2 regions of the Kribbella sp. NPDC054772 genome follow, and region 1 is predicted to be linked to the other one. Evidence: predicted binding sites of a transcription regulator. Region 1 holds the regulator's gene; the other holds the start of a gene.
The links. Region 1 encodes HrcA, which represses chaperone genes, less so after heat shock. Its sites were predicted from a motif close to TTGGCACTCGNNNNNNNCGAGTGCCAA; they were not measured.
Positions count from the first base shown of each region.

Region 2: the regulator HrcA is predicted to act here: its motif matches at 3,532-3,558, upstream of groES (co-chaperone GroES).

Region 1 covers NZ_JBSHBJ010000002.1:378,298-386,818, forward strand. The annotation lists gene ACWGID_RS04630 (class I SAM-dependent methyltransferase) at 238-984, opposite strand; gene ACWGID_RS04635 (cupin domain-containing protein) at 1,194-1,553, shown strand; gene ACWGID_RS04640 (DUF480 domain-containing protein) at 1,599-2,810, opposite strand; gene ACWGID_RS04645 (hypothetical protein) at 2,884-3,132, opposite strand; gene ACWGID_RS04650 (SAV_6107 family HEPN domain-containing protein) at 3,174-3,647, opposite strand; gene ACWGID_RS04655 (hypothetical protein) at 3,644-3,847, opposite strand; gene dnaJ (molecular chaperone DnaJ) at 3,892-5,037, opposite strand; gene hrcA (heat-inducible transcriptional repressor HrcA) at 5,063-6,085, opposite strand; gene ACWGID_RS04670 (Gfo/Idh/MocA family protein) at 6,190-7,293, opposite strand; gene ACWGID_RS04675 (ThuA domain-containing protein) at 7,278-7,919, opposite strand; gene ACWGID_RS04680 (EF-Tu/IF-2/RF-3 family GTPase) at 8,012-8,398, shown strand; gene ACWGID_RS04685 (MBL fold metallo-hydrolase) at 8,420-8,521, shown strand, end outside.
Region 2 covers NZ_JBSHBJ010000029.1:28,985-37,505, reverse strand. The annotation lists gene ACWGID_RS32190 (AraC family transcriptional regulator) at 1-629, opposite strand, end outside; gene ACWGID_RS32185 (zinc-binding dehydrogenase) at 684-1,640, shown strand; gene ACWGID_RS32180 (class I SAM-dependent methyltransferase) at 1,630-2,784, opposite strand; gene ACWGID_RS32175 (peptidoglycan-binding domain-containing protein) at 2,795-3,409, opposite strand; gene groES (co-chaperone GroES) at 3,690-3,986, shown strand; gene groL (chaperonin GroEL) at 4,128-5,747, shown strand; gene ACWGID_RS32160 (GNAT family N-acetyltransferase) at 6,594-7,043, shown strand; gene ACWGID_RS32155 (helix-turn-helix domain-containing protein) at 7,286-7,522, shown strand; gene shbA (RNA polymerase sigma factor ShbA) at 7,634-8,257, shown strand; gene ACWGID_RS32145 (hypothetical protein) at 8,250-8,521, shown strand, end outside.

The sequences.
Region 1 (8,521 bases):
CCATGATGAGCGCGATCTCGATAGGCCGCCTTCAGTCTAGGCCGCGCTTGGCCGACACGAAACCCTGACCGGCTGTCCAGCGCGTCACGGTCCGGCAACTGCCCCCGGAGGGCAGGTCCCAAACCGGTGTCTGTCGGCGTGTCGCTCACCGTCAGTTCGCAGCGTCCGCACCTCCCTCGTGGGACGCGTAGCTCAGCCGTCACCCTCCGTCAGGTACGTCGGGGACGGCGGCGCCCCTCAGCGCGTCGCAAGGATGTGCAGCTGCGTCGCCAGCGCACGGAAAGCAGGGTGCTGACTGGCCGCGCGTTCTAGCTCGGCCAGCGACTCCGCGGCGCCTGGCTCGGAGTCCACGAACGCGGACGGCACCAGGTCGGCGAACGTCCGTACGCCGTGCACGGTGTGCACCATGAACCCGGCATCGGCCAGCTGCGCGGTGATCCCGGCCTCGTCGAACCGCCGCGGCATCGGGTCGGTCGCACCCCACCGGCCGTCCGGGTCCTGCAGCGCGATCCGCGCCTCGGCCAGGTGACCGGCCAGCGCCCGCGCCAGCACCACCGCGTTGCGCTGGGCAACCAGGAGGCTCAGTACGCCGCCTTCGCGCAGTACCGAGGCCATCGCCTGCAGTGCCTGCACCGGGTCGTCGACGACCTCGAGAACCCCGTGGCACAGTACGGCGTCCGCGCTCGACTCCCCCGCCAGCCCGGGAAGCTCGCCGGCATCACCCTGGACACCGCGGACCAGCTCACTCACGCCTTCGTCGCGGGCCCGGCGCTCCAGGGAGGCGAGTGCGTCCGGGCTCGGGTCGACCACGGTCACCCGGTGCCCTTCGACCGCGAGCGGAACCGCGAACCCGCCGGTCCCACCGCCGAGGTCGACGATGTCCAGCCCGGCACCCGGATCGGTCCGGCCGCGTCCCGCCAGCGCAACGCGCAGCGCCTCTCCCACCAACGCGGTCCGCACGCTCCGCCGTCGCCGATCCACCATCAACCCTCCTGCCGATCCAGCATCACCGCCCCACCGCGCCACACCCTACTTCCACTCCCACCCCGCCCCGCTCATTGCATCCGATCGGCCGCTCCGGCGGAGCCCGTTAGCGGACCATAAGCGCCTGACAGTTCCTGGGGTCTGTCGCCGACGTGGCGAGCGCGTCACCGTGGGAGGTGAGGGGAGAGCCGATCACCAGGGAGGGGATCATGGCCATCTTCAGCAAGTCCTTCACCGAGCCGGACGAGCAACGCCGGCCGGACAAAGCGAGCGTCGACGTCGTCAAGCTGCCGGGGGCCAGCGTCGCGCGGATCACTTTTCAACCCGGCTGGCGCTGGTCGGAGTCCATCCGTCCCGTCGTCGGAGGTGACACCTGTCAGCTCCGCCATGTCGGGACACTGCTCTCCGGAGAGATGGAGGTTGTCCACGACGACGGCACCAAGGCACGTCTCGTGGCGGGTACCGCCTACGTCATCGAACCAGGGCACGATGCCTGGGTCGTCGGTGAGGAGCCAGTGATCGGTCTGGAATTCGAGTCGACCGCGGCGGAGACGTACGCCAAGGCCTGATCCGAGCGCCAGCCTGCGCCGCCCACCCGGCGGACGTGCGGTCGGTCAGGACGGGGTGCGGGCGACGACGTACAGGCGGCGGGTGGTTTCGGCGCGGGCGGTGATCGGGCCGCGCAGGTACCACTCGACGTCGGTCAGCCCGGCCGCTTCGACGGCGGCGACAACCTGGTTCGGGTCGTAGAGCACGTAGTCCAGGCTCACCTCATGCCCGAGAAGTTCCTCGACGTGCCGCACCTCCGCCCCGGCGTGAAGCGCGAGGACCAGCCACCCACCGGGGTCGAGCGGCCGGGTCAGCGCCCCGATCGCCTCGGGAAGCTCGGACGCCGCCAAATGGATGAGCGAGTACCAACCAAGAACCGCCGCCCAGCCCGAGCTGGCGGGCGGCCGCCAGAGCCGACGCAGGTCCCCGACCTCGAAGCTGTGCTCTGGGAACCGGCGGCGCGCCTCGGCCACCATCTCAGGTGACAAGTCGATGCCGGTGGCATCAGCACCACCCTCAGCCAGATACGCCGTGATGTGGCCAGGCCCCGAGCCGACCTCCACCACCGGGCGGCCGTTGGCGTGGGCAATCACCCGGTCGAGCAACCAACGTTCGAATGGCAGCCCGTCGAGCTCGTCAAGCAGCTCATCCGCGTACGTCGTCGCAACCGCGTCGTACGCCGCCCGCACCCGCGCGTCACGTGCTTCGACGCCGTCGGAGATCACCGTGTCGCGATCGACGGCCTCGACGGCGACGACCGCCTCCTCGTCGGGCACCGGGCCGAGGAGGTGGATCCAGCGGCGGTCGTGCTGGCCGGCGCGACGTTCGAGCTCACGAACCAGCGGCTCGGGACGGGCGGCCATCCGGCGCAGGCAGTCCTCGACGTCGGTCCGCTCGTCGAACTTGTGCAGCCGCTCGGTCCGCGTCCGCAGTTCGCCGGGAGCCTGCGCGCCACGGAGCAGCAGCACGGTGATGAGCGCCCGCTCGTCCTCCTCGAGACCGAGCTTCTCGTCGAGGATCTGGTGGTACTTCAACGTCCGTCGGCCAGTGTCGACCCAGACGATCCGCAGCAGGTCCCGATCGCGCAGCGACCGGGACACCCGCTCGACGGTCCCCTGGTCGTAGTCGACGACCGGCTCCCGATTGCTCGTCTGGTTGCAGGCGGTCCGCAACGCGTTGGCCGTCAACGGGTACGACGCCGGCACCGTCGACTGCTTCTCCAGCAAGCTCCCGAGGACCCGCTGGTCCTCGGCATCCAGAACAGGGAGATCGCTCACCCGTCCGACCTTAAGGGCTCACCCGGCCGACGTGAGCAAAAGCCCCGGCTGCTACTCAGGACACTAGGTCCGGTCAGCCGGGCTGGTAGGTCTCCGGGAGCGTCAGTGGCTCGAACGCGGTGCCGTTGCAGGACGGGCAGAGCGCGTCGTCGACCAGGCCGGAGCCCGAGCAGCGCGTGCACAGCCCGTCGTGCCAGGCCTCGCCGGACAGGGAGTGGTGAGGACGTGGGTAGTGGGTGTCCGGTAGGTAGCACTCGGCGCCGGTGAGGGCGTGCACACGAGCACACAGGTCCTTGCCGAGCCCTCTCGATGGTTCGCTCACGGTCGGGATCTCCTCAGTGCTGGTGTTTCACTGCTGGTGATTCAGCTGGCTTGCATCCACGGTTGCGTCAGGACGGACTGCGGGTCGGTGGTGGCGGTGAGCACCGGGCTGGTGGACAGCCGCAGGCTCGCCTCCACCTGGTTGTAGAACGTATCGACGGCGCGGATCAGGTCGTCCGCCTCGCGGGTGGTGACGGCGCGCTCCAGGCCGGCTTCGGCCGCGGCACGCTGCCCGGCGCCGGCGGCGAAGAACGTCGCCCACTCGCCGAACTCCGGCGCGACCTCGGCGAGCAGCACCCAGGCGTTGCGCTGCACCCGACGGCGGCTGCTCGAGCGGACCGGGCGAGCCCGGACCGCGAGCACCGCGGCCGCGACCCGGAGCGCCGCGACATGCGCGCTCGAGTAGCGGATCAGGTGGTCGCTCGTCTCCGTCGCCTCGGCCAGGGCGGCGCGGGCACGGGACAGCTCGCGGCTGGCCGCACCGGCCGCGGCCGGCGATACCGGTGAAACAGTCATCGGTCGGTCACCCTCTCCAGTTGCCAACGACCCGAGTCCGGGTCGTGGGCCAGATCGAACAGCTCCTGGCGGCCGTGCCGGCCGCAGCCTGCTTCCACCCGGAACACCGCGCGCTCCGGCCCCCATTCCGCGTCCAGTACCCCGACCGCCGCCGGGCTCGCACCCGCAGCTACGTGGCCGACCGGCACTGAGGCCGACACCGAGGCAGCGGAGGGAAGCGGGGGGGGGGGGGGGGGGAGCGGGGTTAGTGCGCGCCGAAGGCGTCGCGGAGGCGGCCGAAGACGCCCTTGTGGGTGGCCTGGACCTGGCCCTGCGGACGCTCCTCGTCGCGGGCGACGGCGAGTTGCCGGAGCAGCTCGGCCTGGTCGTCGTCGAGCTTCGTCGGCGTCTCCACGATCACCTGCACGATCAGGTCGCCGCGCCCCGCGTGCCGCAGCCGCGGTACGCCGCGCGCGGTCAGCGTGACCGCGGTGCCGGACTGCGTGCCGGGGCGGATCTCCAGCGGGGTCGTCTCGCCCTCGAGGGTCGGCAGGTCGATCGTCGTACCGAGCGCGGCGGCCGTCATCGGCAGCGTGACCGTGCAGTGCAGGTCGTCGCCGTTGCGGGTGAAGATCTCGTGCGGCTCGACCTCGATCTCGACGTACAGGTCGCCGGCCGGACCGCCGCCGGGACCGACCTCGCCCTGACCGGACAGCTGCACCCGGGTGCCGCTGTCGACGCCGCCGGGGATCTTGACCGTGACGGTACGCCGGGAGCGGACGCGACCGTCGCCGGAGCACTCGACGCACGGGTTCGGGATCGTGGTGCCGTAGCCGCGGCAGTTCGGGCACGGGCGCATCGTCCGCACCTCGCCGAGGAACGACCGCTGCGTGTGGGTCACCTCGCCGCGCCCGTGGCAGATCTCGCAGGTCACCGGTTCGGAGCCGGCCGCCGCGCCGGATCCGCTACAGGTCGGGCAGAGGACGGCGGTGTCGACCTTGAGCTCGCGGGTGGTCCCGAAGGCCGCCTCGGCGAGATCGATCCGGAGCGGGATCAGCGCGTCCTGGCCGCGCCGGGTCCGCGGCCGCGGCCCGCGGGTGGCCCCGCCGGTCTGGCCGAAGAACGCGTCCATGATGTCGGTGAAGGTGAACGCCTGGCCGAAGCCCTGACCACCCGGCCCACCGGCCCCGGCGGTCGCGAACGGGTCGCCGCCGAGGTCGTGCATCTGCCGCTTCTGCGGGTCGCTGAGCACCTGGAAGGCGCGGCCGATCTCCTGGAACTTCTGGTGCGCGTCCTCGGAGTCGTTCACGTCCGGGTGGTACTGGCGCGCCAGTTTGCGGTACGCCTTCTTGATCTCGTCCGGTGACGCGTCGCGGCTGACACCTAGGACGGCGTAGTAATCGGTGCTCATACTCCAGACCAGTGGTTGTTGTCGTTTAGGAGTCGGCCAGGATCTGGCTGACGTAGCGCGCGACGGCGCGCACGGCGCCCATCGTGCTCGGGTAGTCCATATGGGTCGGGCCGACGATGCCGAGGGTGGCCAGCGCCTCCGACTTCGACCCGTATCCGGTCGCGACCACCGAGGTGGTGGCGAGCTCCTCGAACGGGTTCTCGTGGCCGATCCGGACCGTCAGGGTCTGCGGATTGGTGGCCTCACCGAGCAGTTTGAGCAGGATGACGTGCTCCTCCAGCGCCTCCAGCACCGGCTTGACGTTGCGCTCGAAGTCGTCGCCGTACCGGGTCAGGTTGGCGGCGCCGCCGACCGCGATCCGCTGCTCGCCGACCTCGTCGGTGAACGCCTCGAGCAGCGTGGTGACGATCGACGCGACCAGCGACCGGTCGGCCGGAGCGAACAGCTCCGGGACCCCGGCCAGGGATGTGGTCGCATCGGTCAGGCGCTGGCCGGCCAGCACCGTGTTCAGCCGGGACCGCAGGTCCGCGATCAGCTGCTCCTCGACGTCGTGCGGGTGCTCGACGAGGCGCTGCTCGACGCGGCCGTTGCTGGTGATCAGCACCAGCAGCAACCGCCGCGGGGTCATCGTGACGACCTCGATGTGCCGGACACTCGACCGGTTCAGCGAGGGGTACTGCACGACGGCGACCTGGCGGGTGATCTGCGCGAGCAGCCGGACCGTCCGCCGGACGACGTCGTCCAGGTCGACCGCACCGGCCAGGAACGACGTGATCGCCTTCTTCTCGGCGACCGACAGCGTCTTGACCGTGCTGAGCTTGTCCACGAACAGCCGGTACCCAGCATCGGTCGGAATCCGCCCCGCGCTGGTGTGCGGCTGGGTGATGTACCCCTCCTCCTCCAGCGCGGCCATGTCGTTACGCACAGTGGCCGGGGAGACTCCGAGGTTGTGACGATCCACGAGCGTCTTCGAACCGACCGGCTCGTGGGTCGCCACGTAGTCCTCGACGATGGCGCGGAGCACATCGAGCTTGCGTTCGTCCAGCACGCGCGCACACCCTCTCTCGATCGACACTGGCACTCGAAAGTTCCGAGTGCCAGTCTACCGAGCCGTAGGAGCTCGCACTGACGCGTGGCGGCGTGGGGCGGGTCTCAGGCGGTCTCGGGGGACGCCCCCAACGGTACGGCGGCCGGACGCTCGACCGTACTCGCGACGTCCACGGGCTGGTCCTGGACCGCCGCCTCGAGCAACGACTCGAGTACGTCGAGCACGTGGTACGCCAACGCTCCGTCAGCGCGATGCGGCTCACCGTTACGGAGGGCCCGGGCCATGTCCGCGACGCCGACGCCGCGGCCCGCTCCGGCGTACCCACCGGCGACCGGGACCTCGGTCCAGTCACGCTGCGCGGCCGTCGCGATCTCGACGGTGCCGTCGAAACCGTTCGGGTCCGGCACCGACAGGCTCCCCTCGGTCCCGTGGATCTCGATCCGCGGCAGCCGGGCCGCCCAGACGTCGAAGGACATCAGTACGGTCGTCAGCGCACCGGACTCGTGCTCCAGTACGCCGGTGACGTGCGTCGGCACCTCCACCGGGAACTTGGTGCCGGCCCGCGGACCCGAGTGGATCTCGCGCTCCTGCTTCGACTGGCCGGCCCGTGCGGTGACCCGACGTACCGGACCGAGCAGGGTGACCAGGCTGGTCACGTAGTACGGCCCCATGTCGAGCACCGGGCCGCCACCGGGCTGGTAGTAGAACTCCGGCGCCGGGTGCCACAGCTCGTGGCCGGGAGTGGTGAAGGCAGCAAAGGCTGCATGCGGTACGCCGATGTCGCCACGGTCGATCACTGCTCGGGCGGTCTGGGTACCGGTGCCGAGCACGGTGTCCGGTGCGCAGCCGACCCGGAGGTTGTTCGCGGCGGCGTACTTGAGCAGCGGCTCGGCCTCGGTGCGGTCGACGGCGAGCGGCTTCTCGCCGTACACGTGCTTGCCGGCTTCCATCGCGGCCTGGTGCACCGGGGCGTGCGCGGCCGGGATGGTCAGGTTGAGGACGATCTCGACGTCGTCGGCGGCGTACAACTCGGTCGGCGACAGCGCGCGGATGCTCGGGAACTTGTCGGCGATCGCCTGGGCGCGGGAGACGTCCAGGTCGGCGACCGCGACCACGTCGACGCCAGGGAGCTTGCCCAGGTGGTCGAGGTACGTGCCGGAGATGACACCGGTGCCGACGATGCCGATGTTGGTCACTTGCTCGCCCACAGCAGCCCCCGCTCGATGATGGTGCGAACCTCGGGCGTCTCCAGGTCGTCCAGCTTGTGGCCGACGGTGCAGACGAAGACCTTGCCCTCGCCCCAGGTGCGGGTCCAGATGGCCGGCATCACGGCACCCTCGATCCACGGGTAGTCCGGGTGCGCCTCGAACGTCGTGGTGGCGAGGACGTTGTTGGTCGGGTCGGCGTGCACGTAGTACTGCTCGGTGTGTACGTCGAAGTGCTTGATGCCCTCGACGATCGGGTGATCGGCGACCACGTCGACCCGGTAGTCGTTGAAACCGTGCGGGTGCGAGATGAACTGCCCGCCGGTGATGAAGCTGTAGTCGGAGTTCTTCCGGAACGAGTCGACGATGCCGCCGTGCCAGCCGGCGAACCCGGTGCCGCGGCGGATCGCGGCCTCCAGGCCCTTGAAGTGCTCGGGCTCGATGTCGCTCATCGTCACGCACTGCAGCACCAGGTCGACGCCGTCCAGGTCCAGGTACGCCGCGGTGCTGTCGGAGACGGTGACGTCGTAACCGCTCTCCTTCAGGAAGGGGATGAACAGGTCGGTCGCCTCGACCGGGGAGTGACCTTCCCAGCCACCCCTGACCACCACAGCACGTCGTGTCGTCACACCGGCCACCCTTCGAAAGTTTCGGAATTCCGTTCGGAACACTTGCGACTCTAGGTCCGCGGGAGAGCCTTGCCAACCACTACTCTCAAGGGATGGGCTGGAAGTTCTGGAAGCGGACGAACTCGATGGATCCGCAGGAGATGCTGGCGCGCGGGCACTCGCAGCCGAACAGCTTCCCGGAGCCACCGCGGCCGCAGGACACGTTGCCGGTTGGGGCGTTCGGGATGGCGGTCGAGGACGTGTTCTCGATCACCGGGCGCGGCACCGTCGTCACCGGGCGGGTGCAGGCCGGGACGGTGATGGTCGGCGAGCAGGTGCTGATCAGCCGCGCCGGGCAGCCGCTGCTGCAGGTCGAGGTGGCCGGTCTCGAGATGTTCCGCAAGATCGTGCAGACCGCGCAGCCCGGCGACAACGTCGGCGTACTGCTGCGCGGCGTCAAGCGGGACCAGGTCGCGAGGGGCGACGTACTGAGCAAGTAGCGCCCCAGTAGTGTCGGGGCCATGAGTACGTGGACGGAGCTCGGCGACCGCACTTGGGTCCGCCGGTACGACGAGTGGGACCTGAACGTCGGCCTGGTCGTCGGGTCGGACGGCGCCGTGGTG
Region 2 (8,521 bases), on a different contig from region 1:
AGGACGAGAGCATGGTAGATCCGGAGCTGGGTGCGCCACTCGTAGAAGGTCATGCCGAGTTCGTTGCGGAACAGTCTGCTGAGCGTGCGCGCCCCGGCGCCGGCGCTGCGGCCGAGCTCTGCCAACGGGGTGTTGTCGGCAGGGTTCTCGTGCAGCAGGTTCGCGATGGTGCGCAGGCGGTCGTCCTGCGGCTCCGGGAGTTGGAGCGGCTGCTCCGTCGCTTCATGCAGCTCGTCGACGAGGACGCGTTGCAGGCGGGCTCGGGCTTGGTCGTCGAGGTGGCGGCTGGTCAGGGCGAGCAGGACCTCCCGCGCAAGGCCGGAGGCCAGGAAGACCGCGGGGTGGTTCGGGACTCGTCTGGCCAGCGCGGCCGACAGGAAGACGATGCGCATGTCGGTCTCGCCGTGGGCGCGGTGGTGATGCACGGAGCCGGCCGGGGTCCACGCGATCCGGTTCGCGGGGACGATCGATGTGCCTTCGTCGGTGTGCACGGTCAGGACGCCGCGGGCGGCGTACACGAGGTGTCCTTCGTCGTGGGTGTGCACGGAGCTCGTGCCGCCCGACGTCCAGCGGTGAGCCCCGGCGGACGGGAACAGCTCGGACCGGACGGGTTGGCGGCCAACGGGCATAGCTTGGCATTCTATCGGTGGTCGGCCAGGCGGTACTCGACGCACTGTGGACGCATGAATGCGACGATGCGTGCCGCGGTCTGTGCCCGCGCAGGTGGTCCCGAGGTGCTGGAGATTCGCGAGTTGCCGGTGCCGGCGGTTCGGGACGGCTGGAGTCTGGTGCGGGTGCGAGCGGCCGGGCTGAACCGGTCGGAGTTGCGGACCCGGCAGGGGCACTCGCCGACCGTGACGTTTCCGCGGGTGCTCGGCATCGAATGCGTCGGAGTCGTGGCGGTGTCGACCGATCCCGCCGTACCGGAAGGGGCGACGGTCGCGGCGGTGATGGGGGAGATGGGACGGCAGTACGACGGGGGTTATGCGGAGTACGCGTTGTTGCCGAACGCATCGTTGATGCCGCTCGACAGCACCTTGGCGTGGGACGTGCTGGCCGCGCTGCCGGAGACGTACCTGACTGCGTTCGGGGCGCTCGAGGCGGTGGGGATCGAGGCGGGCGGCCGGCTGCTGATCCGCGGCGGGACGTCGTCGGTGGGGATGGCTGCCGCGTCGATCGCGCGTGGGTACGGCGTTGCGACCGCGGTGACGACACGGCGGCCCGACAAGGCCGGTGCGCTGACGGCGGACCACGTGGTGATCGACGACGGTGGACCGTTGGCGCTGCCGTGGCCGGACGGGCCGTCGTACGTGCTGGATCTGGTCGGGGCGCGGACGGCGGTGGAGTCGTTGCGTCTCGTCGCTCCGGGCGGGACGGTGTGCGTCGCGGGTTCGCTCAGCGGGTGGCTGATCGAGAACTTCGAGCCGATCGCGATGATCCCGAGCGGTACGCGGCTGACCGCGTTCCACAGCGAGACGATGAAGGGCCGGACGGACGTGCTGCAGCGGATCGTCGGTGAGGTCGAGGCTGGGGTCTACGCACCCAATGTGGACCGCGTGTTCGACCTGGAGGACATCGTCGCGGCGCATCGGTCCATGGAGAACGACGAGGCGACGGGGAAGCTGGTCGTCAGGATGTGATGCGGCGGCACGAGTAGGCGACAGCGTCCCGGCCGATCCGCGTGATGATCAACGTCGCGGACGCCGAGCCCTTCGGCGCGAGCTTCTTGCGCAGCTGGGCCGGATCGACGTCCACGCCGCGCTTCTTGATCTCCAGCGTGCCGATGCCCTGACTGCGCACCCAGGAACGCAACGCCTTCTCCTTGTAGGGCAGCTCCTCCAGCACCTCGTACGCCGAGCTGAGCGGCGTCGGGACGTACTTCGCCGCGGTGACGTAGGCAATGCGCGGATCCAGAAGCCAGCCGTCCACCGCGGCGGCCACTGCGGTGACCAGACCGGCCCGAACGACCGCACCGTCGGGTTCGTAGATGTACTGACCGACCGGCCCGACTTCAGCGTCCGGCGCTTTGGAGACGCTGGCCTGGCTCGGCAGCAGAGTGGCGCGCCGTGTGGTGCCGGTGGAGAGCGCGCCGGACCACAGCGCGGCCTCCTTCACCTCACCGGAGTCACTGACCCACTCCGCCTCGACACCGTCGGGGATCGCGTCGTGCGGAATCCCCGGTGCGACCTTCACGCAAGCAGTCCGCTCCAGCAGCCCAGTCACGAACGACCAGGGTGGCGAGTAGGCGTTGTGATCGAACACGCGCCGCCCGTCCGCCCGCCGCGCCGGGTCCGCGAACACCACGTCGTACGGCGTGAGGTCGGTCGACTCCGCCTCGCCGATCAGCACGTCACCCGGGAGACCGAGGGCGGTCAGGTTGGCGCGAGCAGTGGCTGCGGTCTCGGGGTCACGTTCGACGCCCGTCACGCGCAGACCGGCGCGTGCGGCGCTGATGAGGTCACCGCCGATCCCACAGCCCAGGTCGACCACGCCGGCGCCCGGGAGCGTGGCTGCGATCCGTGCGGCGCGGTGGGTGCCGACAGCGGTCCGGGTGGCCTGCTCGAGGCCGTCGGGGGTGAAGTACATGCGCTGCGCGTCCGGACCGAACTTGGCGACGGCGCGGTGGCGTAAGGCGGCTTGCGTGACCGCAGTCGTGACCAGCGTTGCGTCGTACCGGCGTCTGAGCTTCTCGACGAGCTGGAGCTCACGACCGGGCTGGTAGTCCGCACAGGCTGTGGCGAGGACCTCGGCGCCCGGTCCGTCGAGCAGTGCGGTGACAGTCACTCGGACAACTTTAGAGGGGGCTGGAACAGCTCCTGCTCCAGCTGCGGCCGGCCATCGAGTAGAGGCGCCAGTTCATGGCTGAGCGAGTCTTCGGGCCGTAGATGCCGTCGACCACCAGGTGGTGCCGGCGCTGGACCAGCTTGATCGCGGCCTGGGTCTTGGTGCCGTAGAGCCCGTCGACGGCCAGCTTGGTGCCGTAGCAGAAGTTGAGGTTGCGCTGGAGCACCTGGATCGCGGTCTCGGGGTCGCCGTACCGGTTGGAGCCGCGGTAGGGGTTGTCGCCGTACATCAGGTTGCAGGTGGTGCTGGCGCTGGCGTAGATCGACGGCATCGGGATGCCCCAGCTGCGGTTCACCGGGACCAGCCGCGCGGCCCGGCACTGCGGGAGCGCGGCCGCGGCCTTCAGTTCGGCGGCGGTCGCATTACGGGACTCCTCGGGCTGGTCGGCGGCCTTGGCGTCCTTCGCGGCCTTCGAGCCCGGTGCCGTTGCGGGCGCGCCGGCCGCCGGGGAGTCGGATTTCGAGGCGTTGGCGGCGACCGCTCCGACCGCCACCGCGCCGACCGCGGCGAGGAGTGCGACGGTGCGGCCGGACAGCTTCGGTAGCTTCGGCAGCTTGAACGCCATGGCTCCTCCTGGGGGCCGTCCCTGAGACCGCTCTGAGAGAACGGTCGCATGCCGGCCGGTGTTTGACCACATTCCGTACCGGGGCGGTCACCCAAGAAATCCGTTCGTCTTCGAGAATTCCTTTGGCACTCGAGTTGACCGAGTGCTAATCGCGGCCTAGATTCGGTGTTGGCACTCTCCTAGTGAGGGTGCCAGCGGTCCGGCCCTTGACCCCCGCGACGGCAGGGGAGCGCGACCACATGGGAATTAGACAAGCGAATTCGACCGTGGAGGTCAGCAAGTGTCGGTCACGATCAAGCCGCTCGAGGACCGCGTCCTCGTCGCGCCGCTCGAAGCCGAGCAGACCACGAAGTCCGGCCTGGTGATCCCGGACACCGCCAAGGAGAAGCCGCAGGAGGGCGAGATCCTCGCTGTCGGCCCGGGCCGGATCGACGACAACGGCAACCGCGTCCCGCTGGACGTCGCCGTCGGCGACAAGGTCATCTACTCGAAGTACGGCGGCACCGAGGTCAAGTACGACGGTCAGGACTACCTGATCCTGGGCGCCCGCGACATCCTCGCCGTCGTCAGCAAGTGACGAACCACCGTTCCTGACCGACACCGCCCCGGAGCCCACTGGCGCCGGGGCGGAGTGGGTTCCTGCCGGGCCGTCCCGGCCGGGAACGGCGTTCGTTCGGCACCTGCAACGTAGACATTCAGAAAAGGACTGGTTTTCTTCATGCCGAAGATCCTCGAGTTCGACGAGAACGCGCGGCGCGCCCTGGAGCGCGGCGTCGACAAGCTCGCGAACACGGTGAAGGTGACGCTGGGCCCGAAGGGCCGCTACGTCGTCCTGGACAAGAAGTGGGGCGCCCCGACCATCACCAACGACGGTGTCACCGTCGCCCGTGAGGTCGAGCTGGACGACCCGTTCGAGAACCTTGGTGCGCAGCTCACCAAGGAGGTCGCCACCAAGACCAACGACATCGCCGGTGACGGCACCACCACCGCGACGGTGCTGGCGCAGGCACTGGTGCACGAGGGCCTCCGGGCGGTCGCCGCCGGCGCCAACCCGATGGGCCTCAAGCGCGGTATCGAGGCGGCTGTCGAGGCCGTGTCGGGCAAGCTGGTGGACACCGCGAAGCCGGTCGACGACAAGGGCGACATGGCCCACGTCGCGACCATCTCCGCCCGCGACGCCGAGATCGGTGCGCTGATCGCGGACGCGTTCGACAAGGTCGGCAAGGACGGTGTGATCACCGTCGAGGAGTCGAACACCTTCGGGACCGAGCTCGAGTTCACCGAGGGTATGCAGTTCGACAAGGGCTACATCTCGCCGTACTTCATCACCGACGCCGAGGCCGGCGAAGCGGTGCTGGAGGACCCGTACATCCTGATCCACCAGGGCAAGATCTCCGCGATCGCGGACCTGCTGCCGCTGCTGGAGAAGGTCGTGCAGTCCGGCAAGACGCTGCTGATCATCGCCGAGGACGTCGAGGCCGAGGCGCTGTCCACCCTGGTGGTGAACAAGATCCGCGGCAACTTCACCTCGGTCGCCGTCAAGGCGCCGGGCTTCGGTGACCGCCGCAAGGCGATGCTGGAGGACCTGGCCGCGCTCACCGGCGCGCAGGTCGTGGCCCCCGAGGTCGGGCTGAAGCTCGACCAGGTCGGCCTCGAGGTGCTCGGTTCGGCGCGCCGGATCGTCGTCTCGAAGGACAACACGACCGTTGTCGAGGGCGCCGGCAAGGCCGACGACATCGAGGCCCGGGTCAACCAGATCAAGGCCGAGATCGAGCGCACCGACTCCGACTGGGACCGCGAGAAGCTGCAGGAGCGGCTGGCCAAGCTGGCCGGTGGCGTCTGCGTGATCAAGGTCGGCGCGGCCACCGAGGTCGAGCTCAAGGAGAAGAAGCACCGGATCGAGGACGCCGTGTCCGCGACCCGGGCCGCGATCGAAGAGGGCATCGTCGCCGGTGGCGGCTCCGCTCTCGTCCACGCGGCCACCGTGCTCGACAAGGAGCTCGAGCTCGACGGTGACGAGGCGACCGGTGTCCGGATCGTCCGCAAGGCCGTCGTCGAGCCGCTGCGCTGGATCGCCGAGAACGGTGGCTACGAGGGCTACGTCGTCGTCGCCAAGGTGTCCGAGATGGAGCCCGGCAACGGCTTCAACGCGGCCACCGGCGAGTACGGCGACCTGCTCGGCACCGGCGTCCTCGACCCGGTCAAGGTGACCCGGTCCGCGCTCGCCAACGCCGGCTCGATCGCCGCCCTGCTGCTGACCACCGAAACCCTGGTGGTCGACAAGCCCGAGGAAGAAGAGCCCGCCGCAGCCGGCCACGGCCACGGCCACGGTCACTGACCTCAGGCAGTAAGCAGCAGTCCGACAGCACCGCCCGGTAGGGGTCTCCACCCCCGCCAGGCACGCAGCACCGCCTCGCAGGGGTTGTCCACCCCAGCCAGGCAGCACAGCACACAAAGCACCGCCCGGCAGGTCCCCACGACCAGCCGGGCGGTGCTTGCTTTCCCGCCCCGCCCCGCCCCGCCCCGCCCCGCCTCCCCCACCGCCGCTCTCGTCGAGCCTGCCGACAACGCCGCAAACGGTCCGCGAACACAACAACCAGGGCCCCTGAACAAGCAATAACCTGTCCCCACCCACCGCCACGCGGGCAAGCCCCCGCCTTCCGGCGCGCGAGTACGGCGGCGTACTGGCTGCTCGTGCGCTGGGCCGTTCCGCGGACATCTGGCCGGCGGTGATGGGGACTGTGGACAGGATGTGGTGACTGAGCACAGGCAATTGCTTGTCTCCAGTCACCGCAGCCTGAGCAACCCCCCCCGTCTTCCGGCGCGCGAGCGCGGCGGCGTACGGGCTGATCGCGCGATGCACCGCTCCGCGGACGTGTGGCCGGGGGTGATGGTGGGTGTGGACAGGGGCTGGGGACTGTGCACAAGCAATTGCCTGTGCACAGTCACCGCCGCGCGGGTAAGCCCCCGGCTTCAGCGCCGGTCGCGTGACCGGTCCGCGGACAGCACCAGCGCGTGGGGCGGCGTACGAGATGTTCCTGCGATTCGCCGGGGCGTGGGCGTCTGGCTGGGGTGGTGAGTGGTGTGGGGCAGGGGTGTGGTGACTGAGCACAAGGTATTGCCTGTGCTCGGTCACTGGGGGCTGGGTTAGGGGACGGCTTGGGGGTGGTGATGGGATGGGTGGGTGTTGATTCGGGAGCGCGGTGACGGGGATCTTGAGGTTTGTGTTGAGTTGTTGCGGGCGGTGTATGAGCGGGCGGGGTATCCGATCAACTGGCCTGCGGATCCTCGGGGGTGGTTGACGCCGGAGAGTCGGTTGGGGTGCTGGGTTGCGGTCGTCGACGAGCGGGTTGTCGGGCACGTTGTACTGACGGCTGTTGGTGATGGTGCCGAGGTGGAGCGGTTGTACGTCGACCCGGAAGCGACCGGGCGGGGGATCGGTCGTGAGTTGCTCGCGTACTGCGTGACGACGGCGGCGCGGCTCGGTCGGAAGCTGTCACTCGAAGTGGTCGACAACCGAGGCGCCGCCGTACATCTCTATCGCCGGGCGGGTTGGATCGAGGCCGGGCGGACACCGATCGACTGGGGTGGAACCCACGCCACCGAACTCATCCGCTTCAACGCCCCCGCCTAGCAACAGCCCAACCCAACAACAGCCCAACCCAACAACAGCCCAACCCAACAACAGCCCAACCCAACAACAGCCCAACCCAACAACAGCCCAACCCAACAACAGCCTCGCCTGGGCAACGGGCCGGTGGGTGGCCGGCCCGCGCGCTGGTTATGCGGGGCGGGCTGCTCGTTGTTGGATTCGTTGGCCGATGATGTCGGACAACCAGCCGAGGCAGGCGCCGGCCGTCAGAGCAGTTACAGCGCGTGGCGAAGGTGGCTGCGCGGCGTACGGACGTGATCGATGTACGGCATCTTCCGGGCGAACTGCGGTCCGGGCCGAGTCACCGGCTGGGCCGGATCGAGCGGTTCGGGCGAGACGAAATCATCCGTGTTCTGGGACGTCCGGAGGTTTCGATGAAGAATGCGGCGGCTGAACTCGGGATGAGCCGCGCGACGATCTACCGGAACATCGCGCAGTACGGGATCCGAACTGGCCAGTAGTGACAGATCGTGATCAACTGGCCGGAAGCGACCACGAATTGCCACTAGGCAAGTGAGGTTGAGAGCCGTAGCATCTTCCAGGCTGACCGGTCCGACACGAGGGGGCGAGGGGTGACCGAGGTCCGAGTACCTGACACCCACGACCGGGTCGAGCTCAGGGATCTAGCCGCGCTGGCCGGCAACGGGGATCGCACAGCTCTCAACGACCTGCTCACCAGGGTGCGCGCGGTGGCGCACCGCTACGTACGGTCCCGTCTGTGGACCTATCCCGGCGGCGCCGACATGGTCGACGACGTCGCGCAAGAGGTATGCGTCGCGGTCTTCGGTGCACTCGGCCGGTACCGGGACGAGGGGAGGCCTTTCGAGGCTTTCGTCTACGGGATCGCGGCCCGCAAGGTCGCCGATGCCCAGCGTGCGTTCGCGGTCGCCGACGTCTCGACGCCGGACCTGCCGGACGGCGCGGACGAGTCACCGACACCGGAGGAACGCGCGGTCCGGCAGTCCGAGGTCCAGCACATCATGGGTCTGCTGGACAAGCTGCCGGAGAAGCTGCGGGAGATCCTGCGCCTCCGGGTCGTCGCGGGGATGTCAGCCGAGGAGACCGGCCGGGCGCTGGGCATGACACCGGGGGCGGTGAGGGTCGCACAGCATCGGGCGTTGAACACGCTCAGGGGGTTCGTGGGGCATGAAGCACAGTCGGAACGAGGATCAGCAGGGGAGGGGCATCATGGCTGACCGGTTCGACCTGGACGCGATCGAGGCCGATGACGCACTGCTCGATCTGTTGGCCGCCGGAGGGGAGTCCGCGCGCGCGGCGGGCGAGCACGACCCGGCCGTCGCACTGCTGGCCGATCTGCGGCTGGCGGTGGAGGTCGAGGACGAGCTCCCGGTGGAGACCATCGACGATCCGGAGAGCTTCCTGGCGCGCTGCGCGGCGCTGAACCCGATCACCGACCCGTTCGCCCGCAAGGTGGCGACGCGTGGTCTGGCGCTCGGTGT